2 regions of the Microbacterium sp. KRD172 genome follow, and region 1 is predicted to be linked to the other one. Evidence: riboswitches for the same ligand, from Rfam matches in the RefSeq annotation. Region 1 holds a riboswitch; the other holds the start of a gene.

Evidence for each region. Region 1 has a riboswitch for thiamine pyrophosphate ahead of thiM (hydroxyethylthiazole kinase). Riboswitches for the same ligand answer to the same signal wherever they lie in the genome.
Region 2: linked by a shared signal. The riboswitch ahead of J1M43_RS03050 (ECF transporter S component) and the one ahead of thiM (hydroxyethylthiazole kinase) in region 1 are both predicted to bind thiamine pyrophosphate.

The regions. Positions count from the first base shown of each region.
Region 1 covers NZ_JABFAS010000002.1:1,235,553-1,251,130, forward strand. Annotated here, with positions in the region: gene infC (translation initiation factor IF-3) at 1-224, shown strand, start outside; gene rpmI (50S ribosomal protein L35) at 296-490, shown strand; gene rplT (50S ribosomal protein L20) at 524-910, shown strand; gene J1M43_RS16680 (DUF2809 domain-containing protein) at 979-1,401, opposite strand; gene J1M43_RS06325 (RNA methyltransferase) at 1,488-2,300, shown strand; gene J1M43_RS06330 (amino acid ABC transporter ATP-binding protein) at 2,404-3,153, shown strand; gene J1M43_RS06335 (glutamate ABC transporter substrate-binding protein) at 3,189-4,091, shown strand; gene J1M43_RS06340 (amino acid ABC transporter permease) at 4,151-4,798, shown strand; gene J1M43_RS06345 (amino acid ABC transporter permease) at 4,795-5,715, shown strand; gene pheS (phenylalanine--tRNA ligase subunit alpha) at 5,753-6,793, shown strand; gene pheT (phenylalanine--tRNA ligase subunit beta) at 6,793-9,327, shown strand; gene J1M43_RS06360 (HNH endonuclease signature motif containing protein) at 9,461-10,717, shown strand; gene J1M43_RS06365 (pyridoxine 5'-phosphate oxidase C-terminal domain-containing protein) at 10,867-11,013, shown strand; gene J1M43_RS06370 (hypothetical protein) at 11,126-11,434, shown strand; TPP riboswitch at 11,461-11,555, shown strand; gene thiM (hydroxyethylthiazole kinase) at 11,547-12,416, shown strand; gene J1M43_RS06380 (bifunctional hydroxymethylpyrimidine kinase/phosphomethylpyrimidine kinase) at 12,413-14,626, shown strand; gene argC (N-acetyl-gamma-glutamyl-phosphate reductase) at 14,998-15,578, shown strand, end outside.
Region 2 covers NZ_JABFAS010000002.1:573,038-588,615, forward strand. Annotated here, with positions in the region: gene J1M43_RS03040 (ABC transporter ATP-binding protein) at 1-1,484, shown strand, start outside; gene J1M43_RS16635 (D-alanyl-D-alanine carboxypeptidase family protein) at 1,510-3,165, opposite strand; TPP riboswitch at 3,270-3,379, shown strand; gene J1M43_RS03050 (ECF transporter S component) at 3,372-4,013, shown strand; gene J1M43_RS03055 (ABC transporter ATP-binding protein) at 4,016-5,473, shown strand; gene J1M43_RS03060 (energy-coupling factor transporter transmembrane protein EcfT) at 5,470-6,261, shown strand; gene J1M43_RS03065 (aminoglycoside 3'-phosphotransferase) at 6,323-7,048, opposite strand; gene J1M43_RS03070 (DUF488 domain-containing protein) at 7,045-7,404, opposite strand; gene J1M43_RS03075 (SDR family NAD(P)-dependent oxidoreductase) at 7,502-8,281, shown strand; gene J1M43_RS03080 (NAD(P)-dependent oxidoreductase) at 8,307-9,140, shown strand; gene J1M43_RS03085 (sulfite exporter TauE/SafE family protein) at 9,341-10,087, opposite strand; gene J1M43_RS03090 (bifunctional 4-hydroxy-2-oxoglutarate aldolase/2-dehydro-3-deoxy-phosphogluconate aldolase) at 10,090-10,728, opposite strand; gene rlmN (23S rRNA (adenine(2503)-C(2))-methyltransferase RlmN) at 10,844-12,115, shown strand; gene J1M43_RS03100 (NAD(P)H-dependent oxidoreductase) at 12,064-12,699, opposite strand; gene J1M43_RS03105 (TetR/AcrR family transcriptional regulator) at 12,765-13,325, shown strand; gene J1M43_RS03110 (DUF4407 domain-containing protein) at 13,408-14,934, shown strand; gene J1M43_RS03115 (carbohydrate ABC transporter permease) at 14,951-15,578, opposite strand, start outside.

The DNA.
Region 1 (15,578 bases):
GTCTGCTGCGCAAGTTCGCTGAAGACGTCGCCGAGCTCGGCACCGTCGAGTCGAACCCGACGATCGATGGTCGCAACATGGTGATGGTCGTGGCACCGCTGAAGAACAAGTCGGACGCGAAGGCCGAGCAGAACGCCCAACGCGACGCACAGCGTGCGGCCAACAAGCAGGCGTCGCATGCGACGCGCGAGACAGCGGATTCGACCGAAGCCGCCGCGGAGTAACACCCGCCCCCAGACTCCCGCAACGCGGGTTGAACCGTCGCCTGAGAAGGCGCCATACGAAGGAAGAGAAGATGCCGAAGCAGAAGACCCACTCGGGTGCTAAGAAGCGCTTCAAGATCACCGGCAGCGGCAAGCTGAAGAAGCAGCAGGCCGGGATGCGCCACAACCTCGAGCACAAGTCGAGTCGTCGCACCCGCCGTCTGAATCAGGACCAGGTGCTCTCGAAGGCTGACACCAAGGTCGCGAAGAAGCTTCTCGGTCGCTGACGCGTCCGATCGCAGGAATAGGAACTCAGGAAAATGGCAAGAGTAAAGCGGGCGGTAAACGCCCACAAGAAGCGTCGCGTCATCCTCGAGCGCGCCTCCGGCTACCGGGGCCAGCGTTCGCGCCTCTACCGCAAGGCCAAGGAGCAGGTCACCCACTCCCTCGTCTACGCGTACCGTGACCGTCGCAAGCGCAAGGGCGACTTCCGCCGCCTCTGGATCCAGCGCATCAACGCCGCTGCACGCCAGAACGGCATCACGTACAACCGCTTCATCCAGGGTCTCGGCCTTGCCGGCGTCCAGGTGGACCGTCGCATGCTCGCCGAGCTCGCGGTGAACGAGCCCGCGACGTTCGTCTCGCTCGTCGAGACGGCCAAGAAGGCACTGCCTTCCGACGTCAACGCTCCGAAGTCGGCTGCGTAAGCACCTTTCAGAAGACGGGCGCCTCCCTTCGGGGAGGGGCCCGTCTTCGTCGTTCGGCGTCGGGCTTGTCAGCGCCCTCGCGATGACCTCCGGCGTCGGGCGCCCCGTGAGACAGCGACGTCGACGATCAATGCGAGCAGAACGGATGCCGGATACACGAGCAGATCGCGCTGTGCGAAGGCCGACCCGAGAACGAGAACGGACGGCGGGAACGCGAGCGCCAAGGTGCGCGGCAGATCGGTGAGCTGCAGGAACTCGATGATCGTGCAGAAGATGATCGCGAGGGCCGCGGGAAGCGTGCGAGAACTCCGCGCCAGCAGGATCGCGAACAGCAGGTACGCGAACACGGCGTACAGCGCGTCGCCTGCGATGTCGCCTGTATCGCCAGAACCGAATCGATGGACCAGCAGACCGGCGACGAGTATGATCACCGCCGCTGCCGTGAGCGCAACCCTGCGTCCGGCGGAGGAGGCTCTGGTGCGATCGGTCACATGAGCACAGTACGAAGCGAACCTGCGCGCAGGCTCGACGCCGGGATGTGTGCGCGGGCCGCGCTGGTGTCTCTAGACTGGGGATCGTGCTGGAGAATCCCCGGTCCCCGCGTGTCCGAGCCGTCGCGAAGCTGACGAAGCGCAGCGCGCGTACCGAGACGGGGCTCTTTCTGCTCGAGGGGCCTCAGGCCGTTCGAGAGGCCCTCGCGTACCGTCCCGAGGCGATCGTCGAATTGTTCGCGACGCCGAACGGGTGGGAGAAGCATCCCGATCTGCGTGCCGCGAGTGCCGCGAACGCCGTCAAGGTCGAGCATGTCACCGAGTACGTGCTCAACGCCATGGCCGACACGGTCACGCCGCAGGGGCTCGTCGCCGTGGTGCGACAGACCCCGACGTCGCTGCGCGACATCTTCGCAGCATCCCCTCGCCTGATCGCGATCTGCGAGGAGGTGCGTGATCCGGGCAATCTCGGCACGATCATCCGTGCCGCGGATGCGGCCGGCGCCGACGCAGTGATCCTCACAGGTCGAACGGTCGATCCTCATAACCCCAAGGTCGTTCGAGCGACGACCGGCTCGCTGTTCCACCTGCCCATATCTGTCGGCGGAGACCTTGAGGACGTGGTCGAACGCGCCCACGCTGCGGGCATCACCGTGCTCGCCGCGGACGTGAAGGGCGATGATCTGCTGCAGGCGCGAGCGGACGGCATTCTTGCGCAACCCACGGCCTGGTTGTTCGGCAATGAGGCCTGGGGGCTCGAGGACTCAGCTCTCGCACTGGCCGATCACGTGCTCAAGCTGCCGATCTTCGGTCGCGCCGAGTCGCTCAATCTCGCCACGGCTGCGAGCGTATGTCTCTACGAAAGTGCCTTCACGCAGCGAGCAGCAGACGGCCGCTGACCGTCGGATCCTGTCTTCCGCCCTGTTACCGGTCGGTTACAACTCGATAACCCGCCGACGCGGATGCTGGTTCCCGTCCGCATGCACTCACTAGTGTGGGGTCATGACCGAGACTGGTACACCCCTCGTCGTGGTGGAGAACGTTCAGAAACACTACGGCGATTTCCAGGCGCTGACCGATATCGACCTCACCGTGAACAAGGGCGAGGTGGTCGTGGTGATCGGGCCGTCCGGGTCCGGCAAGTCGACACTGTGCCGCACGATCAATCGTCTGGAGACGATCACGAGCGGCAGGATCTCGATCGATGGCGAGCCGCTTCCCGCCGAGGGCAAGGGACTGGCCAAGCTCCGTGCCGACGTCGGCATGGTGTTCCAATCCTTCAACCTGTTCGCCCATCTGACGATCCTCGAGAACGTGACCCTCGGGCCGATCAAGGTGCGCGGCCTCAAGAAGGCGGATGCCGACAAGGAGGGCATGGCCCTTCTCGAACGCGTCGGGGTCGCCCAGCAGGCATCCAAGCTTCCTGCCCAGCTCTCCGGAGGTCAGCAGCAGCGTGTCGCGATCGCTCGTGCTCTCGCGATGCGTCCGAAGGTGATGCTCTTCGACGAGCCCACCAGCGCCCTGGACCCCGAGATGATCAACGAAGTGCTCGATGTCATGGTCGGACTCGCGAAGGACGGCATGACGATGATCGTCGTCACCCATGAGATGGGCTTCGCGCGCAAGGCCGCGAACCGCGTCGTCTTCATGGCGGACGGGAAGATCGTCGAAGAGGCGACGCCGGAGGAGTTCTTCACGAAGCCGAAGAGCGATCGCGCCAAGGATTTCCTCTCGAAGCTCCTCACACACTGACCTTTTTTGTACACACAGCACACAAGGAGACGAAAATGCGACGCACACGGACACTGGCAGGGATCGGGATCGCGGCGGTTGCGCTGCTCGCCCTGACCGCCTGCAACAGCGGCAGCCCGGCGACACCCGGTGACGACACCGGTGGCGAAGCGGAAGAGCCCTCGACCTGGTTCGAGGTCGCCTCCGACGTCTCGCTCGAGGGCAGCCCGACGTTCGACGCCATGACCGAACGTGACGGCGTGGTCGTCGGAGTCAAGGAAGACCAGCCGGGCCTCGGCTACCTCGACGTCACGACGGGGGAGCGCACCGGCTTCGACATCGACATCGCACGGTGGATCGCGGCATCCCTCGGCTTCGACGAGGACAAGATCGAGTTCAAGCCGATCGCGTCCGCGAACCGTGAGCAGGCGATCACCAACGGTGACATCGACTACTACGTCGGCACCTACTCGATCACCGACAAGCGCAAGGAGCAGATCAGCTTCGCAGGCCCGTATTTCATCACCGGGCAGGGGCTGCTCGTCACAAGCGACAGCGACATCACCAGCGAAGCAGATCTCACTGCTGACACCACGGTGTGCTCCGCGACCGGGTCCACCCCGATTCAGAACATCCGCGACAACTACCCGGACGTTCCGACTCGCGAGTTCGACCTGTACTCCGCGTGCGTCGAGGCTCTCCTGAACGGTGAGGTCCAGGCCGTCACCACCGACCAGGCGATCCTGATCGGCTATGCCGCGGCAGACCCCGACAATCTCAAGGTCGTCGGAGAGCCCTTCACCGAGGAGCGCTACGGCGTCGGTCTCACCAAGGGAGACGAAGCTCTGCAGGAGCACATCAACACCCTCTTCACCGATGGCGGCGACATCTGGCAGGCGATCTTCGACGCGAACCTCGGTTCGTCCGGGATCACCGTCGAACAGCCCGCAGTCGACTGACTGACTCGGGGGCGGTCCAGTAGGGCCGCCCCCTCTCAATCTTCAGAAGGGGAGGCGGCGTGGACGTCATCTTCGGGAACCTCGACCTATGGGGAGAGGCGATCAGCAACACGCTGCTGATTTTCTTTGGCGGAGGCGTACTCGCCCTCGTGATCGGTGTGATCATCGGGGCTGCGCGTGTATCTCCGGTCCCGATCGCACGCGGAGTGGGGACGCTCTACGTCAACCTCGTCAGGAACACCCCGCTTACGCTGGTCTTCTTCTTCTTCATCTTCGGATACCCGCAACTCGGCCTTCCACGGCTCAGCCCCGTCATCCTCGGGATCCTGGCCATCGGCATCTACACGGCCACCTACGTCGCCGAGGTCCTGCGGGCCGGCATCAACACGGTCCCGGTCGGTCAAGCCGAAGCCGCGCGCGCGATCGGCCTCCCATTCGGACAGGTGATGACGCTCGTCGTCCTGCCGCAGGCGTTCCGTTCGGTGGTCCCGCCCATGGTGAGCGTGTTCATCGCACTGCTCAAGAACACGACGGTCGCTGCCGGATTCTCGGTTCTCGAGCTCGGCGCGATCCGCTCCTATCTCAGCGAGCGCGGTGAGAACGCCCTCGTGGTCCTTCTCTGGGTCGCCGTGATCTTCGTCGCCCTCGTCATGCTGCTCAGCTGGCTGCAGCGATATCTCGAGAACAAATGGAGGATCGCGCGATGACTTCCGTCCTTTTTGACGTCCCCGGGCCCAAGGCCGTTCTCCGCAATCGCCTGATCGGAGTCCTCACGGTCGCCGTGGTTCTCGCCGTCATCGCGTTCATCGGCTACCGGTTCTGGGAGTCCGGCCAGTTCGACGCATCGCGCTGGTACATCTTCACCTTCTCCGCGGTATGGGGCCAGATTCTCGAGGCGCTCGGCAACACGCTCGCCGCGTTCGCGCTGGCCGCGGTGCTGAGTCTCGTGCTCGGCTTCGTGCTGGCGATCGGCCGCATGTCCGAACATGCCTGGGTGCGGATCCCTGTGACCGTGATCACCGAGTTCTTCCGTGCCGTCCCTGTCCTCGTCTTCATGATGCTGCTGTACTACGGCCTCCCCACCCTCGGGGTGAAGATGGATCCCTACTGGGCGGTCGTTCTCGCGCTCATGATGTACAACGGCTCCGTGCTCGCCGAGGTGTTGCGTGCCGGTGTCGAGTCACTGCCTCGAGGGCAGAAAGAGGCCGGCTACGCCATCGGGCTGCGCAAGGCAGGGGTCATGCAACTGATTCTGCTGCCGCAGGCGATCAGAGCCATGCTCCCCGTGATCGTCGCTCAGCTCGTGGTGACGATGAAGGACACCGCGCTCGGATTCATCATCACCTACCCCGAGCTGCTGTACTACGCGAAACTGCTCAGCTCGCAGCAGGGACGACCGATCCTGCAGTCGGCGTTCATCATCGGCGGCATCTACATCGTGATGTGTCTCATCCTGTCCGGCATCGCGAAGTACCTCGAGATCCGCACCCGCCACTCGCCGAAGCTGCAGGCGCTCGCCGCTGACAATGCGGCGGTGATGCACGAGGGCACTGACACCGAGATCATCGTGGCGCAGAAGGGCGCCGGAAAGTTCGACGGGACGAGCACGGGGCCCGGAGCCTGACGGGAGAGGGAGCCGCGCGCCGGTAGACTCGTGTCTCGTGTCAGACGCTCCAGAAATCACGCCCGAGGCGGTGGAATCCGCCGTCGCCGCCGCGCTCGAGGCGATCGGTGCCGCTGCCGATACCGCAGAGCTGAAAGCCGCGCGAACCGCGCACGTCGCCGAAGGATCGCCGCTGGCAGTCCTGAACGCGTCGATGCGCCAGGTCGCGCCCGAGCACAAGGCCGCATTCGGCAAGCTCGTCGGACAGGGCCGCGGCCAGGTCACCAAGGCACTCGCCGCGCGTGAGGCCGAGCTCGCCGAGGCCGAGACCGCAGCGCGACTCGAGGCTGAGCGTGTCGACATCACGGCCGTGTCCTCTCGTACGCGCGTCGGTGCTCGGCATCCGCTCTCGCAGCTCCAGGACGACGTCTCCGACATCTTCGTCGGCATGGGGTGGGAGATCGCCGAAGGCCCTGAACTCGAGCACGAATGGTTCAACTTCGACGCGCTGAACTTCGACGTCGATCACCCCGCGCGTCAGATGCAGGACACATTCTTCGTCGATCCCGTCGATCGCCACCTGGTCATGCGCACGCACACGAGTCCCGTGCAGGTGCGCTCGATGCTCGACCGCGACGTGCCGATCTATGTGCTGTGCCCAGGGCGCGTGTACCGAACTGACGAGTTCGACGCCACGCACCTGCCGGTGTTCACCCAGTTCGAGGGCCTCGTCGTCGACAAGGGCATCACGATGGCGCACCTCAAAGGCACCCTCGACCACTTCGCGAAGCTCCTCTTCGGCCCCGAGGCCAAGACGCGCTTCCGTACCAACTACTTCCCATTCACCGAGCCTTCAGCCGAACTCGACCTGTGGCACCCGACCTTCAAGGGCGGCGCGCGTTGGATCGAGTGGGGCGGATGCGGCATGATCAACCCGAACGTGCTGCGCGCGGCGGGCATCGATCCCGACGTGTACAGCGGCTTCGCCTTCGGGATGGGAATCGAGCGCGGGCTGATGTTCCGCAGCGACGTGCAGGACATGCGCGACATGGCAGAGGGCGATGTGCGCTTCAGTGAGCAGTTCGGGATGGTGGTGTGATGCGCGTCCCGCTTTCGTGGTTGCGTGAGTACGTCGATGTGGCGCCGGATGCCACGGCAGAGGACATCCTCGAGTCGTTGGTGACCGTCGGTTTCGAAGAAGAGGAGATCCACCGCTTCGAGATCTCCGGTCCTGTCGTCGTCGGGCAGGTGCTGTCCTTCGAGGCCGAACCGCAGTCCAACGGCAAGACGATCCGCTGGTGCCAGGTCGATGTCGGCACTTCGACAGGGTCAGGGACCGAGATCGCCGCCAGCGGCGATCGAGACATTCGAGGCATCGTCTGCGGCGCGAGCAACTTCGCCGTCGGAGACAAGGTCGTGGTGACGCTGCCGGGTGCTGTGCTGCCAGGCCCGTTCCCGATCGCCGCGCGCAAGACCTATGGTCATGTGTCCGACGGCATGATCGCGTCGGCGCGTGAGCTCGGCCTGGGCGATGAGCACGACGGCATCCTGATCCTGTCCTCGCTCGGCATCGACGCGCCGGTCGGTGCGGATGCGATCGCCCTGCTGGGCCTTGATGACGTCGCCGTCGAGATCAACGTCACCCCCGACCGCGGGTATGCCTTCTCGATCCGCGGCGTGGCCCGCGAGTACGCGCACGCTACCGGCGCAGACTTCCGCGACCCTGCGGAGCACGAGTGGTCCGAGGTGGAACCCGGTACCGGATTCCCGATCACCGTCGATGCGGAGCCGTTGCGCGAGAATCCTGCCGTGCAGGAATTCGTCGTGCGCGTCGTGCGCGATGTCGACCCCTCCCGTCCGACGCCGCCGTGGATGGTCGCGCGGCTTTCGCTCGCCGGCATCCGCTCGCTGGGCGTGCTCATCGACATCACCAACTACGTGATGCTCGAGTTGGGCAACCCGATCCACGGGTACGACCTCGACAAGCTCTCCGGCGGCATCACGGTTCGTCGCGCACAGCACGGCGAGAAGATGAAGACGCTCGACGGTCAGGAGCGCACGCTCCACGTCGAAGATCTGCTCATCACCGATGACTCCGGTCCGATCGGCCTCGCCGGCGTCATGGGTGGCGGCACGACAGAGATGGGCGATGAGACGCGCAACGTGCTCATCGAGGCCGCGATCTTCGATCCGATCTCGATCGCCCGCAGCGCGCGTCGGCACAAGCTGCCCAGCGAGGCATCCAAGCGTTTCGAGCGCGGGGTCGACCCGCTGGTGCCGTTCGCCGCAGCGCGACGTGTGGCAGACCTCATGGTCGAGCTCGCAGGCGGCCTTATCGACGAGGTGGGCGGAGCACTGTTCTCCGACGTCGAGATCGCAGGCATCGCGCTGTCCGCCGAGTTCGTCCCCGGTCTCATCGGTGTCGACTACACGGATCAGGAGATCGTCGACGCGCTCGAGACGATCGGCGCGGAGGTCACCGAGACCTCGAACGGCTGGCAGGTCATCCCGCCGAGCTGGCGTCCCGATCTCACCGACAAGTGGACGCTGGCGGAGGAGGTCGCCCGTATCCACGGGCTGGACCGCATCCCTTCCGTGCTGCCGACGCCGCCATCCGGGCGCGGGCTCACCGCGCTGCAGCAGGGGCGCCGTCGCGTCGCGAACGCGCTGGCCGCTGCCGGGCTCGTCGAGACGCCCGCCTTCCCGTTCACCACCGAGGCGCATAACGATCTGCACGGTTCGGCGTCGGGGGAGCACCTTCCGAGCATCAAGCTCGCGAATCCGCTCGACGGGCAGGCGCCGTTCCTGCGCCGCTCGCTGATCCCCGGTCTGCTGCAGATCGCGCACCGCAACATCGCGCGCGGACTCACCGACCTCGCGATCTTCGAGACCGGAGCCGTGTTCCTGCCGGAACCGGGCGTCGTGTACGGCACGGATGAGGTGCCGCCGCTGGGTCAGCGACCCTCGGACGAGACTCTCGCCGAGCTCAACGCCTCGATCCCGCCGCAGCACCGCCATGTCGCCGCGCTCTTCACCGGCAACGCGACGGTCCGCCAGCCCGGACGCGCAGCGGAGGCCGTAGGGCTGACGGATGCTCTGGATGCTGTGCGCGTCATCGCGGTCGCATCCGGAGTCGAGATCGTCGTGGCGCAGGGACAGCGCGCGGCGCTGCACCCTGGACGCACCGGAGTGCTGAGCGTCGATGGCGTCGAGGTCGGCTACGTCGGCGAACTGCACCCGGATGTCGCAGCCGACGCTGATCTGCCCGGTCGCGCTGTGGTGCTGGAGCTCGATCTGGACGGCGTCCTGTCGCTGGCGGGAAACCGCGTCGTCGCCGCGTCGCTGTCGACGTACCCGGCCGCGACGCAGGATGTGTCGTTGGTCGTTCCAGACTCGGTGACGGCGGACGAGCTGCGCGCTGCTCTCGTCGAAGGTGCCGGCGAACTGCTGGAGTCGCTGCGACTGGTCGACGACTACCGCGGTGAGGGCATCACTGAGGGCGAGAAGAGCCTGACGTTCGCGCTGCGTTTTCGCGCCGAGGATCGTACGCTGACTGCGGCCGAGGCGACGGAGGCGAAGCTCGCCGGCGTGGCTGTCGCGGCTGAGCGCTTCGGGGCGACCTTGCGCGAGTAGCGTCCGAGTATCGTTCGGAACGCCGGTGTCTCTTTCGGGATGCCGGCGTTCTGTATCTGGTTCTGGATCATATCTTCGATAAAACTACGAGAAAGCTCTTGTAAGGATCGAATGTATCAACTAAACTGAACACATGGAACCTTGGTTCGACGATGTGGATGACCGGCCTCGTGATGCCGCGTTCTTCGTGGAGTCTGCGTTGGATGATCTGCAGTGTGCGGATGTCGATCTGAATCGGTATGAGGCGCGGCGGTCGGTGAGGATTGCGGATGCTGTCGCGTTGGCGCGTCGCAATCCCGAGGTGTATGTGCACCACACGACGGATAAGGATGCCGTGGATCAGGCGGTGCGTGCGGCGGTGTTCGATATCGCGTTGCGGCTGCGGTGCTCGGAGGAGTACGTGCGTGGTGTGCTGTTCACGGCAGAGCAGGCGATGGCGCATCTTCCGTTGCTGTGGCAGCAGGCCAGGGACGGGTTCGTGTCGATGTATCTCGTCGGTCGCACCGTCGGCGCTCTGGCACGGGTGCGGGCCGATTTCGGTGCATCGGAGGAAGAGCTCGATCTCGAGCGTGAGGCGATGCGGTTGATCGATCAGGCGGCGTCGGAGTGGGCGCTGTCGTGTCCGCCGGCGGCCTTCGCTCGCCGGTTGCGCACTCTGGTCGATCGGCTCGACCCGGTCGGCGCGGCCGAGCGTCACGGCCGGAAGGTGCGCGAACGCCGCGTCGTCGTCCACGAGGATGAGGACGGCATGAGCTGGTTCATGGCGTACATCCCGACGATCGAGGCGATCGCCGCGAAACGCCGTCTGACGTCCGCGGCCAAGCATCTGCAGAAGCATCCGGACGAGTGCCGCACGCGCGACCAGATCCGCGCCGACCTGTGCTCCGAGTGGTTGCGCGGTATCGGTACCGACAAGGCAGTCAAGACGAAGATCTTCGTCACCATTCCCGTCGAACTCCTTGCGGCCGAGCTCGTCGGTCATGGCCCGATCGACCCGCTCACCGCGAAGCAGCTGTTCCTCGATGCGAAGGCGTTTCGCCGGGTGATCATCGACCCGATCCGCAGCGTCGTGGTGGACATGGACCGCCGCTCCCGCCGCGCCACTCAAGCGCAACGCGAATGGCTCATCCTGCAACACGGCACCTGCGCCAGAGACGGCTGCAACCGCCTCGCTCAAGACGCCGACATCGACCACAAGACCCCATGGGCGAGCGGCGGCAAGACCGACATCAACGAGCTCCGGCCGCTGTGTCCACGCGACCACGTGCATCGACATCTCACGCGAGCGATCTACCGCAGCCGGCCGGATAATTCAGTCCAGGTCATCACATCGACCGGGCATGAAAGCAAGCCGACACCTCACGCCCCCACCACCGAACCACCGTTCTGAACCCTGCTGAGCGCGCTGGCCGGTTCACTCGCGTGTCCGTTGGCGTCGCTCCTCATGGCCAGCCAGGATGAGAGCATGGCCTCCGAATCGGTATCCACCTGGCTGCGTGCTCGGCCTCTGCTCGCGAGGGCATCGCACCGGGGGACTGGGTGTTGTGGCGCCTCATCCCGACGAGGGTCGAATTCTGGTGCGGGGCGGTCGATCGTCGGCACACCTGGATCGTGTACTTTCGCGAGGGCGAGAACTGGTCGCACACGGTGACCGACGGCGAAGCGGACGGAGCGAGTACGGCATGAGCGACTACCAGGTGACACAGATCGGTGCACCGGGCTCGGTGGTCCGCGTCGGTCAGAACGTCTGGCGCACGTGGCGTGCTCGTCCGGACAGCGCCGAGCAACTGCGCTGGCTGTGCATCAGGGCGGGCGGCGAGCAGCCAGAGGCCTCGGCATCGGACCGTTCCTGCGTCCCGGAAGCCAGATCGATTGGCATTGCCGCAAGCCGAACTGGCAGACGGGGGATGCGTCGAACATCGCGCCGATGCGCGTCGTGCGCGATGATGAGCGGGGACTGGTGGCATGGTTGGCGGCCGGCACGCCCTGGTCGGTCTGGCTGTTCTGGAGTGAGGCTTCCGGTGCGGACTGGGCGTTCGCAGGCTGGTGCGTGAACCTCGAGAACGCGGAGTGGTCGATCCCGCAACTCTCCGACCTGCCGCGCTGACTCTCTCGCACCATCGCTAGACTTCGAGCAGTGACACGGGGTGCCGCGCCGAGCGGCTGAGAACACACCCGTCGAACCTGATCTAGTTCGTACTAGCGAAGGGATGTCGCCCATGAGCGATCTTCTGTGCCCACCGTCCGCCCTCCCCGTAGTCGCCGACGCGATGCGACTGCTCGAGCTGGTGCGTGAGGCACCACCGCTCACCCATTGCATCACCAACGCCGTCGTCACCGGCTTCACCGCCAACGTTCTGCTCGCCGTCGGCGCGGCACCGGCGATGGTCGACATCGTCGGCGAATCCGAGCTCTTCGCCGGCATCGCGACCGGTGTGCTCATCAACCTCGGCACCCCCACACCTGAGCAGCGTGCTGCCGGCCTCGAGGCAGCCGCAGGCGCGACTGCCGCGGGAACACCGTGGGTGCTCGATCCGGTGGCGATCGGCGCGCTGCCGGTGCGCACCGCGCACGCGCAGAGCCTGGTCGAGCAGCGCCCGACCGCGATCAGGGGGAACGCGTCGGAGATCCTGGCACTCGCGGGCCTGAGCGCGGGCGGTCGCGGAGTGGACGCGACGGATTCGCCGGATGCTGCGGCAGAAGCTGCCCTTCTGCTCGCGACCCGCTACGGCAGCGTCGTCGCTGTGTCGGGCCCGGTCGACCTCATCACCGACGGGGAGCGCACGTACCGCGTCGCGAACGGCGACGAGCTGCTCACCCGCGTCACCGGCGGCGGCTGTGCGCTCGGCGCGGTCATGGCCGCATTCCTGGGCGCAGCGCACGGGCGTCGGATCTCGCCGCTCACCGCCGTCACAGCGGCGACCCTGTTTTACACGGTCGCCGCAGAGCGCGCCGCTGCGCGATCCACAGGGCCCGGCAGTTTCGCGGTCGCGTTCCTCGATGAACTCGCAGCCACGACACCCGCAGACCTCTCAGGTGCCGCGCGCGTCGCAGATGCCGGTGCGCACGTGACCGAGGTCGCCTCATGATCGATCTGTCGCTGTACCTCGTCACGGACCCCGTGCTGTGCGGCGAGCGAGGAGTCGTCGAGGTCGTTCGCGAAGCAGTCGCCGGGGGCGTGAGCATCGTCCAGCTGCGCGACAAGACCGCGACCGACGCGCAGATCGTCGAACAGCTCATCGAGCTGTCCGATGTCATCGCCGGGCGAGCAGCGCTCGTCGTGAACGACCGGTTGGATGCGGCACTCGACGCACGTGCTCGAGGCGCCCGCGTCGACGGCGTCCACCTGGGTCAGTCCGACGTCTCGGTCCAACGCGCGAGGGAACTGCTCGGACCCGCTGCGATCATCGGCCTGACCGCGAACACCGCAGCGCACCTCGACGCCGTGCGCGCACTTCCTGCAGGAACGATCGACCATCTCGGCGTGGGAGTGATCCGGCCGACCAGCACCAAGCCCGATCACCCGGAGACTCTGGGGATCGAGGGGTTCCGCGCATTCGCAGAGCGCAGCGAGTTCCCCTGCGTCGCCATCGGCGGTGTCGGGATCGATGACGTCGACGCACTCCGCGACGCCGGAGCAGCAGGGCTCGCTGTGGTCTCCGCCCTCTGCGCTGCGGATGATCCGAGAGCGGCGGCGCGTGCGTTCCGCCGCCGCTGGAGGGGTGCGGCATCCATTCCCCGTGTCCTCAGCATCGCGGGAAGCGACCCGTCCGGCGGTGCGGGCATCCAGGCCGACCTGAAGTCCATCGGCGCGAACGGCGGCTACGGGATGGCCGCGATCACGGCGCTCACTGTGCAGAACACGCAAGAGGTCCTGGCGGTGCATGTGCCTCCCGCCGACTTCCTGCGTGAACAGCTCGACGCACTGGCCGACGACATCGACATCGATGCCGTGAAGATCGGGATGCTCGCGGATGCGGAAGTAATCCGCACCGTCATCGCCTGGCTCGACGACGTACACCCGCCGATCGTCGTCGTCGATCCGGTGATGGTCGCGACGAGCGGAGACCGCCTGCTCGAGGCGGACGCCGAGGAAGCCTTGCGCGATCTGCTCATGCGCGCCGACCTGGTCACTCCCAACCTCCTCGAACTCGCCGTGCTGGCGGGCGCGACGGTCGCAGCCGACTGGTCGGCAGCGATCGTGGACGCGGAGCGTCTGTCCGCCGACCTCGGCGCGGCCGTGCTCGTCAAGGGAGGCCATCTCGGCGGCGATCAATCGCCCGATGCGTTCGTGGACGCGGCGAGGGCCACCGTTCAGGAGTTCGCCGGCATGCGGATAGACACGGATGCGACGCACGGCACAGGCTGCTCGCTGTCGTCCGCCCTCGCCACTCAGCGCGCGTTGGGGAAGGAGTGGCCCGAGGCTGTGACCGCGGCACGGGAGTGGCTGCGGGAGTCCTTGCGCGCCGGTACGGCGCTGCAGGTCGGCCTCGGCCACGGTCCGATCGATCATTTCGCCGGGCTCCGCGCACGCGGCGGCCTCGACACCTCTCCCACGAGCGACGAGGTCGTGACGCAGTGGTGGGAGCACATCGCATCGACCCGCGCGGGTATCGACGAACTGCCGTTCATCCGCGCGCTTGCCGACGGAACGCTCGACCGGGGTGCGTTCATCCACTACCTCGAGCAGGATGCCCTCTACCTCAGCGGGTACGCACGTGTGCTCGCTGACGCGGCACGGCTCGCTCCGACAGCGGCGGAGCAGGCGTTCTGGGCGAACTCCGCGCACGGCTCGATCGTCGGGGAACTGGAGCTGCACGCGCAGTGGCTCACACCGGGTGGCGGCGTCAGCGATGAAACCTTCTCGGCGGCGCCGTCCACCACGACGACCGCGTACCTGGACCACCTCCGATCCACGGCGTACGCCGGCGACTACGCGCAGCTGATCGCCGCGCTGCTGCCGTGCTTCTGGCTGTACACCGATCTCGGAACGCGGCTGGGTGACGGCCGTTTCGGCGAGTACGCTCGGTCGCCGGCGCATCCGTATGCGTCGTGGTTGCACACGTATGCGGACGAGTCGTTCGCCGAGGCCACGCGGCAGGCGATCGAGTACGTCGCGTCAGCGGCGGCGGCATCCGATGCTGCCGGCCGAGGGCGGATGCTGCGTGCGTTCGAAGCCTCCGCACAGCACGAGCTCGCCTTCTTCGCGGAACCGCTCGAGCATGACCGATCGAGCATCATCCGACGCGCATCCGCTTTGAGCAGATCATCGTCCGCACGGGAGCCGAAGATGGCGTGATGGGCACATGACTGACGTGCTCATTCTCGGCGGGACGGCGTGGGTGTCCGGCCTGCACGGCGAGAGCACCCAGTCCCGTTCCTGATCGAGGCGCTGTAGCGACCGGTCGATTTGCGCATCGCACCGCCACGACGCTACTGTCACCACATGCCTTCGGCTGCATCCGCCTCTTCGACGCTCGCCCCGAGCGTCACCGTGGTGCGCCGACGCCGTAGCCGCCGGTCTCTGAGCCTGACGAGCGGCCGCCGACTCTAGGCGACCCCGTGCTCCCCGAACGTCGAATGCCGACGAGAGGGTCGAGCACCGGTGTCGCCGCCTCTGCCCTTCGACAAGCTCAGGGACCGAGAGGTCCAGACCGTTAAGGTAGAAACATGACGTATTCCGTCGCCGTCTCCGGCGCATCCGGCTATGCGGGAGGCGAGATCCTGCGCCTGCTCGCCGGCCACCCGGACATCGAGATCCGCACCGTCACCGCGCATTCCAATGCCGGCCAGCCGCTGATCCAGCACCAGCCGCACCTGCGCTCGCTCGCGCACCTCACGCTGCAGGACACCACCCCCGAGATCCTCGCGGGTCACGACATCGTCTTCCTCGCGCTGCCGCACGGCCAGTCCGGCCAGTACACGGATGCTCTGGGCGAAGTCCCGCTCGTGATCGACGCGGGCGCCGACCACCGCCTTACCTCCCGCGAATCGTGGGATGCGTTCTACGGCGGCGACTTCCATGAGCCATGGGCGTACGGCGTGCCGGAACTCCCGGTCGACGACGGCAAGCAGCGCGAAGTTCTTCGCCGCGCGACGCGCATCGCCGCCCCTGGATGCAACGCCTCGACCGTGAGCCTCAGCCTCGCACCCGGCGTCGCCGCGGGAGTGATCGACCCGAGCGACATCGTCGCTGTGCTGGCGGTCGGTCCGTCCGGGGCGGGCAAGAGCCTCAAGACGAATCTTCTCGC
Region 2 (15,578 bases), 660 kb from region 1:
TCGACAACATCACCACCGCGATGCAGCAGTCCCTCTCGGGTGCACTGACATCGGTGCTCACCGTCGTCGGCGTGCTGGTGATGATGTTCTCCATCTCGTGGCAGCTGGCCCTCGTGGCCCTCGTCGCGTTGCCCCTCATGGGCGTCATCTTCGGCGTCATCGGTCCGCGCTCGCAGAAGGCCTTCGGCTCGCAGTGGCGCAAGGTCGGTCGCCTGAACGCATGGGTGGAGGAGGCGTTCTCCGGTCACGCGCTGGTGAAGGTCTACGGCCGTGAGAAGGATGCACTCGACAAGTTCCAGGTCGAGAACGAAGAGCTGTTCCAGGCGAGCTTCAAGGCGCAGTTCCTGTCAGGCATCATCATGCCCGCCATGACCTTCGTCGGCAGCCTGACCTATGTCGGCATCGCCGTTCTCGGAGGCCTGATGGTCGCGAGCGGTCAGCTTCGCCTCGGCGACGTGCAGGCGTTCATCCAGTACTCGCAGCAGTTCACGCAGCCGCTGAGCGAGCTGGGCGGCATGGCGGCCGTGGTGCAGTCCGGCACCGCTTCGGCCGAGCGGGTGTTCGACTTCCTCGACGCCGATGAGCAGGACCCTGACGCCGCGGATGCACCCGCCCTCGTCGAGGGCAAGGGTGTCATCGAGTTCGAGAACGTCTCGTTCTCGTATACGCCGGAGCGTCCGCTCATCAACGACCTGTCGTTCCGAGTGGAGCCGGGTCAGACGGTCGCGATCGTGGGGCCGACCGGTGCAGGCAAGACGACGCTGGTGAACCTCATCATGCGCTTCTACGAGCTCAGCGGCGGCCGCATCCTGCTCGACGGTCAGGACATCTCCAAGGCGACCCGGTCCGAGCTGCGCTCGCGCACCGGAATGGTGCTGCAGGACCCGTGGCTCTTCGCCGGTTCCATCCTGGAGAACATCAGGTACGGCCGTGCGTCGGCGACCGATGAAGAGGTGCTGGAGGCGGCGAAGGCGACCTACGTCGACCGCTTCGTGCATGCGCTTCCCGACGGCTACGAGACGGTCCTCGAAGAAGATGCGGCGAACGTCTCGGCCGGCGAGCGTCAGCTCATCACGATCGCGCGAGCGTTCGTGGCGAAGCCGTCGATCCTCATCCTCGACGAGGCGACGAGCGCCGTCGACACCCGCACCGAGCTGCTGCTGCAGCACGCGATGGCAGCGCTGCGACAGGGACGCACCTCGTTCGTGATCGCGCACCGCCTGTCGACCATCCGCGACGCCGACCTCATCCTCGTGATGGAGCACGGCGACATCGTGGAGAAGGGCTCGCACGATGAGCTCATCGCCGCGCAGGGTGCGTACTGGCGGCTGTACCAGTCGCAGTTCGAGCAGGCCGCGACCGACATCGATGCCGAGGAGGCCATGACCGGCACGACCCCCGTGGTCGTCACCGGGGATGCCGAGCCGGACGCCGTTCCAGCAGGCGTGGCCGATGTCGACGCCGAGGAGTCGACGGGCCTCTGATCTCGGTGTTGTGGCCGGCTGCGTGTCAGTCGGCCACGACCCCGAGAAGTTCGAGCGGGTGCGTCAGACGCCACCACGGACTCGGGCCGGGCAGCGCATCTGAGAACGATACGCCGATCTCGACGGCATCCAGCGGGCCGCTCACGCTGAGCGTGCCCGCCTCGTCGCCGGCGTCACGCTGCTCGCCGAGAGCGAGCGTCGCGCCGGCGCTGGCGGCAGCCCCGTTCCACAGCAGCACCGTCGCGTCTTCGTCCGTGACGAGATCGACGTTCGCACCCCACAGCGTGTCGACCGTGCCGACGACCGTCCCGGCCGGAACCGCAGGTGCCATGGTCTCGAGTGCGGTCTCGGCATCGGCGAACAGGGAACGGGTCACGGCGAGACGCTCCTCGTCATCGCCCTGATTCAGCACGGCGGCGTAGAGGCGCACGGTCGTGTCGCCGATCGTGACGTCCTTCGCGGTGAGTACGCTCCACCCTTCGAGCGTGCCCGTCTTGATGCCCACGACACCGGGGTCCGCGAGCATGCCGTTCGTGTTCGTGACGACGCCGGCACCGGGGATCTCGGCGCTGGCGGTGCCGACGATCTCTGCGAACACGGGATTCTGCATCGCGCGCTCGCCCAATTGCAAGAGCGCAACAGGTGTGGCGACGTTGCCCTCATCGAAGCCCGACGGTGTCACGATCGTGATGCCGGAGAGCCCGCGGTCGGCAAGCCACGTCGCCGCGGCGTCCGCGAAGCTGGCATCTGAGCCCCAGATGTCGCGGGCCAGGCGATCGACGTAGTTGTTCGCCGAACCGAGCAGCGTTCCCTGCAGCATCTGGTACTCGGTGAGCACTCCGCCGACCGGCACGTCCAGCGCCGACTGATCTGCACGGCGGTAGTCCCAGTACTCGACGTTGTCGCTGTAGCTGAACGCGAACTCGGGTCCCTGTTCACCGAGCTGAAGCGGCATCCGATCCAGCACCATCAGGGCTGTGACCACCTTCGTCACGCTGGCGATCGAAACGGCATCCGCAGAGGACGCCACCGATGAGATCCCTGCGATCCCTACGCCCGCGCTGCCGGCGGCCGGCCACGCGGGAGCCGCGACCTGCGCGGCGACCGTCTCGAACTCGGCGGCCTCGACGATCGGGGGCACCTCGTGCAGTGGCCACAGGAGCACGGTCGCCGCATACGCCAGCACCAGGGCGGCGACGGCGCCGATCGGCACCAGCCAGCGCGCCCGCAGCAGCGTCGGGTGCAGTCGCGCATCGGCAAGCAGATCCGGACCGGCCTCTCGCATCGTTATCTGATCGAGATCGGCAGGTCGGGTGCTCTCTTCCACGGTGTCGACATCGAGCCAGGCGAAGGCGGTCGCCGTCTGGCTCTCGTCGGCCCACCGCACCGTGGAAGCGGCGGATGCCGCGGGTTCGTCGAGATCGATGTCGGCATCCGACGCAGCCGCCGCGTCGACGTCATCGACCGAGAAGTCTGCGGGAACGGGCGCGATCGTCTGCTCGTGCGCGGTTTCCCGGGCATCCTCAGCGGACTCGAGGTCGACAGCATCCGGATCTGATGCGTTCGCGTCGTCGTTGAAGGGCGGGGCCGGCGGGCTCACGGTGTCGGTCGCGCCGGTGGCCGCGCGAAACTCACGCCGGGTGAGAGCCCCGGTCTCGGGCGTCGCGTCTTCAATGGTCACCTGTTCACGCTACCGAATCCGGTGCCATGCCGCGCGTGCGCGCCGTCCACGGATCGTCGCCGGTGCGCGTCGGTGCGGGTGTTCTGGAACCTGAGTATGATCGTCAGCACAACCACGGGAGTCCGGCGAGCCGGGCTGAGAGGGAGCGACAAGCGCTTCGACCGTCGAACCTGATCTGGGTCATGCCAGCGCAGGGAGGAGTTCAAATGAGCACGTCTACACGCACGCCCAATGCCACATCCACCGGCACCGGCGCGAATCCCTGGCGCTGGCGCGTCGTCGACATCGTCGTCGCCGCAGTGCTCGGCGTCGCGGTCGGTCTGCTCTTCTGGGGATGGAATGTCGTCGGCGGCGCCTGGTTCGGCGCTGCGGATGCCGTGACACCGGGGCTCGGCGGCGTCGCGGTCGGCATCTGGCTGATCGGTGGCGTCATCGGCGGCCTCGTGATCCGCAAGCCGGGCGCAGCCCTCGTCGTCGAGGTGGTCGCCGCGATCGTCTCGATGCTCATCGGCAACGTCTGGGGCGTCTCGACGGTTCTGTCCGGCCTCGTGCAGGGCCTCGGCGCCGAGCTCATCTTCGCGCTGTTCCTGTACCGCCGGTTCGGGCTCGGTGTCGCAGCCCTCGCCGGTGTCGGCGCTGGCGTCGCCGCCTGGGTGTTCGAGCTGTTCTACGGCGGCTCACCGAACATCCTCAAGTCCCTCGAGTTCAACACGATCTACCTCGTATGCGTCGCCGTGTCCGGCGCGATCCTCGCCGGAGTCGTCGGCTGGCTGCTCGTGCGCGCGCTGGCGAAGACCGGAGCGCTCAGCCGCTTCGCCGCGGGCAGAGAACTCGCGCGCGAGGTCTGAGCATGACCGATGCCACCCCGGCCCGCGTGCAGGCTGCGGGCTGGGGCTGGCGCTACGCGGGGCGCAAGCGTCCCGCCGTCAGCGACGTCTCCTTCGCGATCGAGCCCGGCGAGCGCGTGCTGCTGCTCGGTGCATCCGGTGCGGGCAAGTCGACCATGCTCGCCGGGCTCGCGGGGGTGCTCGGCGACGCTGACGAGGGTGAGCGCACCGGGTCGCTGCTGATCGATGGCGCGGCTCCCGAGTCACGTCGAGGGCAGGCGGGCCTCGTCATGCAGGACCCGGATGCCGGCATCGTGCTGTCGAAGGTCGGCGACGATGTCGCATTCGGATGCGAGAATCTCGGCATTCCGGCATCCGATATCCCCGCGCGCGTGGCCGAGGCGCTCGAGGCCGTGGGCCTGGAGGTGCCGCTGCGTCGCCCTACTGAAGCACTCTCCGGCGGGCAGAAGCAGCGTCTGGTGCTCGCCGGTGTGCTGGCCATGCGGCCGGGACTGCTGCTGCTCGACGAGCCCACCGCGAACCTCGACCCTGAAGGAGTCGCGGAGGTGCGGGCGAGCGTCGAGCGGGTCGTCGATGCCACCGGCGCGACGCTGATCGTCGTCGAACATCGCACGCCGGTCTGGGTGGGACTGATGACCCGTGTCATCGTCCTCGCCGCCGACGGCGGCCTTCTCGCGGACGGCTCGCCCGCGCAGGTGTTCGCCGAGCATGGGCCAGCGCTGGCGGACGCCGGAGTGTGGGTGCCCGATCAGCCCCTCGAACTGCCGGTGCTTCCCGCGGCACCGGATGCGGCCGAGTCCGTTCTCTCCGCGACCGGACTCGCGATCGCGCGTACGTCGCGAACCGTCGTCCGGTCCGGGCTCGACGTTCGCGTGCCGCGCGGGAATGCGACCGTGATCACCGGCCCGAACGGCGTCGGCAAGTCGACGCTCGCGCTCACGCTCGCCGGTCTCATCCCGGAGCAGGACGGTGAGGTCGTCGCAGCCTCGCCTCTTGCGGGACGCGGCGGGCGCCGGCCGTTCCGGTGGACGTCTCGCGAGCTGCTCACGCGCATCGGCACGGTCTTCCAGGAGCCGGAGCACCAGTTCCTCACCCAGACACTGCATGACGAACTCAGCGTCGGACCGAAGGCGTTGGGTTGGGATGCCGCGCGCACCGCGTCCGTCGTCGACGCGCTGCTCGAGCGACTGCACCTGTCGGATCTCGCTCTCGCGAACCCGTTCACCCTGTCGGGTGGGCAGAAGCGTCGGCTGTCCGTCGCGACGGTGCTCGCGGCATCCCCCGAGGTGATCGTGCTCGACGAGCCGACCTTCGGTCAGGATCGGCGAGGCTGGATCGAGCTGGTCGCGCTGTTGCAGGAGGAGATCGCATCGGGCACCTCGGTCGTCGCCGTGACGCACGATGCGGGCGTGATCCGTCACCTCGGTGGGCATCGGATCGTGCTGGAGCAGGCCTCGTGAGCACAGGCGTCGAAATCGAGGAGAAGGTGCGCGGCGCGTGGCTCGACGGCGTGAATCCCGTGACGAAGCTGGTGCTCGCGCTGCTGCTGTCCGTGCCGCTGTTCGCGTCGATCGACGTCGTGAGCGGGCTCGTCGCGATCGGGCTGCAGCTATTGTGCCTGCCGCTCACCGGTCTGCGATGGGGCACTGTGTTGAAGCGTCTGCTTCCGCTTGTGATCTTCGCGCCGGTCGCCGGGCTCAGCATGCTGCTGTACGCGGAACCGGCCGGACGCATCTACTGGAGCTTCGGCTTCGCGACCATCAGTGAGGACTCCGTCAGCCTCGCGATCGCGGTGAGCCTGCGCGTCTTGGCGCTGGGGCTGCCGACGATCCTGCTGTTCGGCCGCACCGACCCGACCGAGCTGGCGGATGCTCTCGCGCAGGTCGCGAAGCTGCCCAGCCGGTTCGTGCTCGGCGTGCTCGCAGGCACCCGGATGCTGGGGCTGTTCCTCGACGACTGGCGCACGATGGGTCTCGCCCGCCGTGCACGCGGCGTCGGCGATCGAGGTGCGCTGAGGCGGTTCTTCTCGATGGCATTCGTGCTGCTCGTCTTCGCGGTGCGCCGCGGCACGAAGCTGGCGATGGCGATGGAGGCGCGCGGGTTCGGATCCGGCATCCAGCGCACCTGGTCCCGGCCGTCGCAGCTGCACGCGCGCGACGGCGTCGCGCTGCTCGGTGGCGCGGTGATCATGGCGCTCGCGCTCGCCGCGGCCGTGGCGCTGGGCACGTTCCGGTTCGTCTGGAGCTGAGACTCGCTTCCACGACCATCGCCCGCCGTGTCGTCATCCTCGAACATGATCGGATGAGCCGTCACGTCGCATTCCACATGTCGCGGTAGTACGCCAGTCGCTCGCGGTCGGGCTCGATGCCGTACGCCTCGATCAGCGCTTCGTCCCACCCGGGGCCGTAGTTCCACGTCGTGCTCATGGATGCCACCGCGATGTCGGCCCAGCGGTCGGCGGTGCCGAGTGCGGCGAGGTCGACGTGCGCGCGCCAGCGCCCGTCGGCGTCGAGCAGGGTGTTGGGCACGCACGCGTCGCCATGGCAGACGACGAGGCGATCGACGGCCGGGGCCTTGTGCAGCGCTTCGGGTATGCGGATGCCGCGTGCTTCGGCATTCGCGATTCGGGCGGGTACGCCCCAGCTCCATGCGCATTCGCCGGTCGGCAGTGCATCGTGCAGTGCTCGCAGACCCTCCCCGACGGCTCTCACAGCCGTTGCGGGCTCGGCGATCCAACGGGCCACGACAGCGCTTTCGCCGGCAATGGCGACCGTGACAAGCCACTCGTGGGTGGCATCCTCTCCCTGTTCGATGACCTCTGGCACCGGGGTCCACCGGGAGGCCCAGCGCATGCGCTCCGCCTCGTCGCGCATGTTCGCCTCGGCATCGAGGGGACCGTACTTGATGAAGCGCCCATCGTCGGTGCGGTACGTGAGTCCGCCGATGTTGTTGTGCCACACGGGCGCGAGCGCCGCGCGCCCCGCGAGCTCGCGCACCCGCCGCGGCACTTCGATGTGCGCGGAGGGGATGCTCACAGCAGTTCGCTCAGTGCCTGCTCGAGCACGACCGCGTGGTTGCGCTCCTCGTCATGGGCGGCATAGACGAGGGTGACGAGGTCGTGCTGCTTCAGTTCGGCTGCGAGCTCTTCGAGTGCGGGTGCGGTCTCATTTTCCAGTTCCGCGCGATAGCGGTCGGCGTATACGCCCCAGTCATCGTCGGATGCTGCGTGCCAGGCCTTGCGCAGTTCGGGGCTGGGAGCGGTGTCCTTGGCCCACAGATCGATCTCGGTCCGTTCCTTCGCCAGGCCTCGCGGCCACAGCCGGTCCACCAGCACGCGGAAACCGTCAGCCGCCTCGGCGTTGTCGTAGGCTCGCTTGCGACGCAGTTGCATACCCTCCACCCAACACCTGTTCGCATCGCGATGCCAGCATGGAACTGAGAACTGCGTATGCTGGAACTGAGTTGCACACTCGTTCGAAGGAGAACACATGCACGTCCAGGGATCCGGAGCACTTATCACGGGCGGCGCGTCAGGCCTCGGCCTCGCCACCGCCCGCGCGCTCGCCGCAGCCGGCGCGCACGTGACGCTGCTCGATCTTCCTTCATCTCAGGGCGCTGAGCTGGCCGCAGAGCTGGGCGGCACGTTCGCCGCTGGCGATGTCACAAGCCCCGCGGATGCCGCGTCCGCCGCCGCATCCGCGAACGCAGCGGCTCCGCTGCGCATCGTCGTGAACTGCGCCGGCATCGCCCCGCCCGCGAAGGTGCTCGATCGCGACGGCAAGCCCGCCGTGCTCGTGGACTTCGAACGCGTGATCCGCATCAACCTCGTGGGCACGTTCAACGTCATCTCGCAGGCATCCGCCGTGATCGCGAAGAACGGCCCTTCGACCGGCTCAGGGACCGATGACTCCGGCGATCGCGGCGTCATCATCAACACCGCATCCGTCGCCGCGTTCGACGGACAGATCGGCCAGCCCGCGTATGCAGCGTCGAAGGGCGGCGTGCATGCCATGACGCTGCCGATCGCGCGCGAGCTCGCCCGTCACAGCATCCGTGTGTGCACGATCGCGCCCGGCATCATGGAGACGCCGATGCTCGCCGGTCTCCCCGAAGCCGCGCAGGATTCTCTCGGGCAGCAGGTGCCGTATCCCGCACGACTCGGCCGCCCTGCCGAGTACGCGGCACTGGCCATGAGCATCATCGAGAACGACTATCTCAATGGCGAGACGATCCGCCTGGACGGCGCGATCCGGATGGCACCGAAGTAGACCTGAACGCAGAAGAAGGAGCAGCATGAGCAACCTCGCAGGCAAGACGATCCTGATGTCGGGCGGCAGCCGCGGCATCGGTCTGGCGATCGCGCTGCGCGCGGCGGCGGACGGCGCGAACATCGCGATGCTCGCCAAGACAGACACCCCGCATCCGAAGCTCGAGGGCACGATCCACACGGCCGCCGAGCAGATCCGTGCGGCCGGTGGCAACGCTCTGCCGATCGTCGGTGACGTGCGCGAGGACGATGACATCACCGAGGCCGTCATGAAGACGCAGGGCGAGTTCGGCGGCATCGACATCGTGCTCAACAACGCGAGCGTGATCGATCTCTCGCGCTCGCTCGATCTCGGTGCGAAGAAGTACGACCTGATGCAGGACGTCAATGTGCGCGGTACGTTCATGCTTTCGCGCGCGGCGATCCCGCAGCTGCGCGAGTCGTCGAACCCGCACATCCTGTCGCTGTCGCCGCCGCTCAACCCGACGCCGAAGTGGCTCGGCGCGCACGCCGGTTACTCGCTGGCGAAGTTCGGCATGACCATGGTGACGCTCGGCCTCGCGGCGGAGTTCGCCTCGGACGGCATCGCGGCCAACACGCTGTGGCCGCGAACGACGATCGCGACCGCTGCGGTGCAGAATCTGCTCGGCGGCGACAAGGTGATGGCCGCGAGTCGCACGCCCCAGATCTATGCGGATGCCGCATATGCCGTGCTCACGAAGACCGCTGCCGAGTACACCGGGCAGAGCCTGATCGTGGAGGACGTGCTGGAGGCCGACGGTGTGACCGACTTCTCCGGCTACGCCGCAGTGCCCGGTACGCCCGACGACCGGCTCTTCCCCGACATCTTCCTCGGCTGACGCGATGGGTCTCACCCTTCGACAGGCTCAGGGATCGGCCTTTTCCGGTCACTGAGCCTGTCGAAGTGTCTTTTCCGGTCACTGAGCCTGTCGAGGTGTCCGGACAGAGTCGGCATTTCCGGTCACTGAGCCTGTCGAAGTGTCCGGACAGAGTCGGCATTTCCGGTCACTGAGCCTGTCGAAGTGTCCGGACACATCGCTCAGAACAGCAGGTATACGGCGCCGACGATCGTGAGGGTGATCACGATCCAGTCGAACACCTGCTGCTTCATCCGGCGCGCCACGCGCACCCCGACGAGCGCGCCGACGACGACGAGCGGAACCAGCACAGCATCCATCAGCAGCACCTGGCCGTCGAACAGGCCGATGCCTGCGAGGAAGGGCACCTTCACGAGGTTCACGATCGCGAAGAACCACGCCGATGTTCCGAGGAAGACCTGCACCGGGGTGCGCATCGCGAGGAAGTACATCGACATCACCGGGCCCGCCGCATTCGCGACCATGGTCGTGAATCCGGCCAGCGCTCCATAGGTCGACGCCACCACGACGCCGTGCTCGGCGGGCGCAGCATCCGTCTTCCGCTGGCGCCACCGGCGCCACAGCGTGACCGCGATCATCGCGAGCAGGATCACCCCGATCGCGCGGCGCACGATGTCGTCATCTCCGAGCGCGAGGAAGGCGAACCCTGCCACGAGGCCCGCGATCACGGCCGGCGCCAGCCGCAGCAGGGTCGGCCAGTGCGCGTGCCGTCGATAGGCGATCAGGGCGAACATGTCGCCGACGATCAGCAGGAGCAGCAGCGCCGCGGTCGATGTGCGCGCCGGGAGCACAGCGGCGAAAAGCGCGACGGGCAGGATGCCGCCACCGGGGATCGCGGTCTTCGCGAGGCCGATCGTGAGTGCGGCGAGTGCCAGGACGGCCCACGCCCAGGGGAGGAGGTCGGGCACGCTCAGCCGCGTAGGGCGGCGAACGCTGCCGCGAACGCCTCGGCTCGCGTCGTGAGGTCCACCCAGTCGCCGGCCTTGATCGATGCGGAGTTCGCGAGGTCGCCACCCGCTCCGGCAGCCACCGCGCCCGCGGCGAACCACTCGGCGAGGTTGTCCGGCTTCACGCCACCGGTGGGCATGAGCGGTGCATCGGGGAACGGTCCGCGCAGGGCTCCGAGGTAAGAGGGGCCGCCGAGGGACGCGGGGAAGATCTTCACGACGTCGACACCGAGCGCAAGCGCGCCCATGACCTCCGTCGGAGTCATCGCTCCCGTCATCACGACGCGTCCGGTGTCGAGCATCGCCCGGGTGAGGTCGGGTAGGGTGCCAGGGCTCACGAGGAACTCTGCTCCCGCATCTGCCGCGGCCGTCGCCTGCTCGATCGTGGTGACCGTGCCGGCGCCGATGTATGCGGCGTCGCCGTGACGTGCGATGAGTTCACGGATCACGGCAGGAGCATCCGGCGTGGAGTAGGTGACCTCGATACCGGCGATGCCGCCGCGGATGATCGCATCGGCCGCATCGAGCGCCTGCTCGGGGGAGGGAGCGCGCAGCACGGCGAGAACGCCGGTGGCACGGGCGCGGGCGAGACGGTCGGTCATGAGTGCTCCTCGATCGGTGATGCTTCCATTCTCGTGCATCCCGCAGGCTGTAGTGACAGGTCTGCCGACACGGCCACCAGCCGCTTCCCACCCGCCACCGCGTACCCTTGGAGACATGACTGAGTCCTCCCGCATCCGCTCGACGGGTCCCGCCACCTCGAAGAAGACCGGGACGGATGCCGCCCCGCAGGTGCGCCCCCGCACCGAGGGCTGGACGCAGAAGAAGGACGAGTCGGGGCGCCCGCTGCTGCAGTTCGCGAGCCCGAAGCGCGGCAAGCCGCCGGTTCACCTCGCCGACCTCACAGTCGAAGAGCGCATCGAGAAGGTCAAGGAGCTCGGCCTTCCCGGGTTCCGTGCGAAGCAGCTGTCGACGCACTACTTCACGCACTACACGTCCGACCCGGCCGAGATGACCGACCTGCCCGCCGCTCAGCGCGAGGAGCTCGTCGCCGGCATGCTGCCGCCGCTGCTCACCGAGGTGCGCCGGCTCGAGACCGACAAGGGCGACACGATCAAGTTCCTCTGGCGACTGCACGACGGTGCTCTCGTCGAGTCGGTGCTCATGCGCTACCCGGGCCGCATCACGCTGTGCGTGTCGAGCCAGGCCGGATGCGGCATGAACTGCCCGTTCTGCGCCACGGGCCAGGCGGGCCTCACACGCAACATGTCCTCCGCCGAGATCGTCGAGCAGATCGTCCGCGCGAACCGACTGATCGCCGAGGGCGGTCTCGGCGGCAAGAAGGCCGACGACCACAGCATGGAGCGCGTCTCCAACATCGTCTTCATGGGGATGGGCGAGCCGCTCGCCAACTACAAGCGCGTGATGGATGCCGTGCGCACGATGGTCGCCGAGCAGCCGCACGGCCTCGGCATGAGCGCCCGCGGCATCACGGTGTCGACGGTCGGCCTCGTCCCGGCCATCCGCAAGCTCGCCGACGAGGGCATCCCCGTCACGTTCGCGCTGTCGCTGCACGCCCCTGACGATCACCTGCGCGACGAGCTCATCCCGGTGAACTCGAAGTGGAAGGTCGACGAGGCGCTGGATGCCGCGTACGAGTACTACGAGAAGACCGGCCGTCGCGTCTCGATCGAGTACGCACTCATCAAGGACATGAACGACCACGCGTGGCGCGCCGATCTGCTGGCGGAGAAGCTCAACGCCCGTGGGCGCGGATGGGTGCACGTGAACCCGATCCCGCTGAACCCGACGCCCGAGTCGGTGTGGACGGCGTCGACCCGCGAGGTCACGAACGAGTTCGTGCGCCGCCTCAACGACGCGGGTGTCCCGACGACGCTCCGCGACACCCGCGGCAAGGAGATCGACGGCGCGTGCGGTCAGCTTGTCGCGACGACCGAGGACGAGGCCGCCTCGGCGGCGATGGCCTGAGGCATCGGCCGATCCGCGTCCCTCCGCGCATCTGACGCCCCGGTGCGCTCTGCTCCGTCGAGCCATCTCGCTATCTTGGCGTCGTCGGCACCTTGGACGCCGAGCAGGCGCTGCACCGTGAAGGGCCGGACGCCGCAGAGCTTCATCGTGCTCTTCGCGACGTGCGTGACGGCGGGGAGCCCGAGGACGGGAGCCGCGTACCACGGGGTGTCGGCGAGGAGGAGCATCCGTCCGCGTCGTCCCTTGAGCAGTCCCTCCGGGAGTCCGCGCGCGTTGTACCGGTACTCCTGCTGAGGCAGCAGGGCGCGATCGAAGAACCCCTTGAGCAGCGCCGGCACCGATCCCCACCAGAGCGGGGTCATGATGATGATCGTCTTTGCCTCCTGCATGGCCCGCTTCGCGTCTGCGAGGTCGGGCTCCAGAGGCATGCGCTGTCGATAGCCGAACCGCATGTGCGGATCGAATTCGAGGTCGCGAAGCGCGAGCAGTCGAGCATCCCCGTACCCGGTGGCGTAGCGCTGCGCGAGGGATGACGTGAGGGATTCGGCGTCCGGGTGGCCGTCGATGACGAGAGCGGAGGGCATGGGGAATTCCTATCTTGACACTGTCTAGGTTATGGACACTGTCAAGATAAGAGACAATGTTGCTCATGTCAAGTTCGAAGACCGGCTATCACCACGGTGACCTTGCGCACGCACTCGAGGTCGCGGCCATGCAGCTGCTGGAGCGGATGCCGGCCGCCGAGATCAGTCTTCGGGAAGTGGCGCGCGCAGCCGACGTGAGCCACAACGCGCCCTATCACCACTTCACCGACCGGCGAGGTCTGCTGAAGACTCTCGCCGAGCGCAGCATGACGGAACTCGTCGACACCGTTCGTCGGGGAGCAGAGGCCGGCAGCCCCCGTGCGGCGCTCGTGGAGGCGGGGGGTTCGTACATCCGCTTCGCGGCCGAGCATCCGAACTCGTTCGACGTCATCTACGATCCGACCGTCTGCGTGCCGGGTTCTCCGACCGAGACGATGGCACCACTCATCGATGAACTGGAGACGGTGCTGGCCACCGCCGCGAAGGCCGTCGGGCTCGACGAGCCTGAGGACGTCGCCGCACTCTGGGGCCTCGTGCACGGACTCGGCACGCTTTCGGCCGCCGGACATCTGACACTCGACGCCGCGCTGGCCGCGTTCGGCGCGACTGTCGATCGGCTCATCTGATCGCTGCGCGGGATCCGTTCCTGGGAGCGCCGTGCAGGGGTTTTGCACCGAGTCCACAGGCACGCTTTCCTAAGTTTGTCTGATGCCTTACTCCGCCCATCGACCGGGTCGCTTCGACTCGCAGGGTCAGATCATCCTCGACAGCGACGCGGATGCCACGACCGACGACCTCGACTTCCTGCGTGAGTTCGAGCCCACGGGTTCCGAATCCACTTCCTCCGTCGACGACGCGACGGACGCCGACCGCTCCGGTTCCGCGGACGATGAGCCCTTCATCGGCGCCACGCCGCAGCGCCCGGTGCCGACGGAGCCGGATGCCGCGCCGACGGCCGCCACGCGGGTGAAGCCCGAGCGCGCCCCGCGCGTTCGCCGCGCGCGTCGTCCCCGCACGCCGGGTTCGCGACTGCGCACCCTCGCGATCCTGGGCGGCGCCGACGGAGAGATCCTCGACCGCGTCCCCGGTGAGACCTCGCGCTTCGTGCAGATGTTCTTCGTGCTCGCCGGCACCGCCCTGGTCTCGGCGATCTCGATGCTCTTCGCGCTCACGACCGGTGTGCAGGCGATCATCTGGCTGGCGGTGCCGCTGGCGATCATCTGGGCACTCATCATCTTCAACCTCGACCGCTTCCTCACCTCGACCATGACTTCGACGAGGAACATCTGGAAGCTCATCGGGCTCGCGATCCCGCGTGTGATCATGGCCGTGATCATCGGTTTCGTCGTCGCGGAGCCGCTCGTGCTGCAGATCTTCCACAACGACATCTCCCGCGAGGTCGCCGCGACGAACATCGTCCAGGCGCAGTCCGACCAGGAGGCACTGGAGTCCGGCCCGGAGAAGCTGGCGCTGGATGCCGCATCCGAACGCGTCGCGACGCTCGAGAACCAGGCGGCCACCGGCATCGTCGCCGGCACCGACGCTTCCTCTGCGAGCGAATCCGCCGCGCAGGCGACGGTCGACGACCTGGGCGCCAAGATGACGGACCAGCAGGCCGTGATCGATCAGGCACGGGCGCTGTACCAGTGCGAGCTCACCGGCGAGGGTGCGGGCACGGTGCCCGGCTGCACCGGCGTGAACGGCGAGGGCGCGAGCTCCGACGCCGCACAGGCGCAGCTCGCCCAGGCCCAGCAGACCTACGACGCGCTCGCCGCGCAGCAGCGCGATGCGAACGAGGCTCTGGAATCCGCGGGCACCGCCGCGAAGGAGAACACCTCGGCGTCCGAGTCGCAGAACCGGGAGCAGGCGCAGACCCAGCTTCCGGCAGCGAGGGACAGTTACGACCAGGCGCTCGCCGCCTACAACGCGAGGGCGGATGCCGTGGCAGGAGGCAACGCAGGGGCCACGGGGCTGCTCAGCCAGATCAGCGGTCTGAACCGCCTCTCCGAGAAGGAGCCGGCGATCCTCTGGGCGCACTGGCTCATCGCCGCCCTGTTCTTCATGATCGAACTGCTGCCGGTGCTCGTGAAGGTTCTCACGAGCTTCGGCGAGCCGACGCTGTACGAGCGCACCGTCGCGATCCGCAAACAGGTGGCACTCGACAAGGTCACCGCCGAAGGCTTCCGCGACCGGGCTGCGATCGTGACAGAGCAGCCTGCCGCACAGGCGACCTGAGCGGCAGGCTGAGCGGCTACTCCTTCACGGCTCCCGCCGTCAGGCCCTGCACGATCCACTTGCTCGCGAGGGCGAACAGCACCATCGTCGGCAGGATCGTGACGACGGCGGCCGCCGACATCGAACCCCAGTCGACGTTGAACGTCGAGATGAAGCCGTTCAGCGCGGCGGGGACGGTGCGATTCTCTTCGGAGTGCATGAGCACGACCGAGAGGAACAGCTCGTTCCAGCAGTTCACGAAGTTGAAGATGAACGCCGCGATGATGCCGGGGGTCATGACCGGCACGAGCACCCGGAACAGCGCACCGAGTCGCGAGCATCCGTCGATCATCGCCGCCTCCTCGAGCGCCACCGGGACGTTCTCGAAGAACCCGCGCAGCATCACGGTGGAGAACGGGATGCAGATCGCCACGTAGACGAGGATCAGTCCGAACTTGTTGTCGACGAGTCCGAGGTCGGCCATCATCGAGTACAGCGGACCGAGCGCGATGAACGCGGGGATCATCTGCGTGAGCAGGAACGCGATCAGCACCGCGCCCTTGCTGCGGAACTCGAAGCGCGCGATCACGAACGCGCTCAGCAGCGCGATGAACGTGCTCGTGGCACCGGCGACCAGCGCCACGATCGCGGAGTTCGCCAGGAAC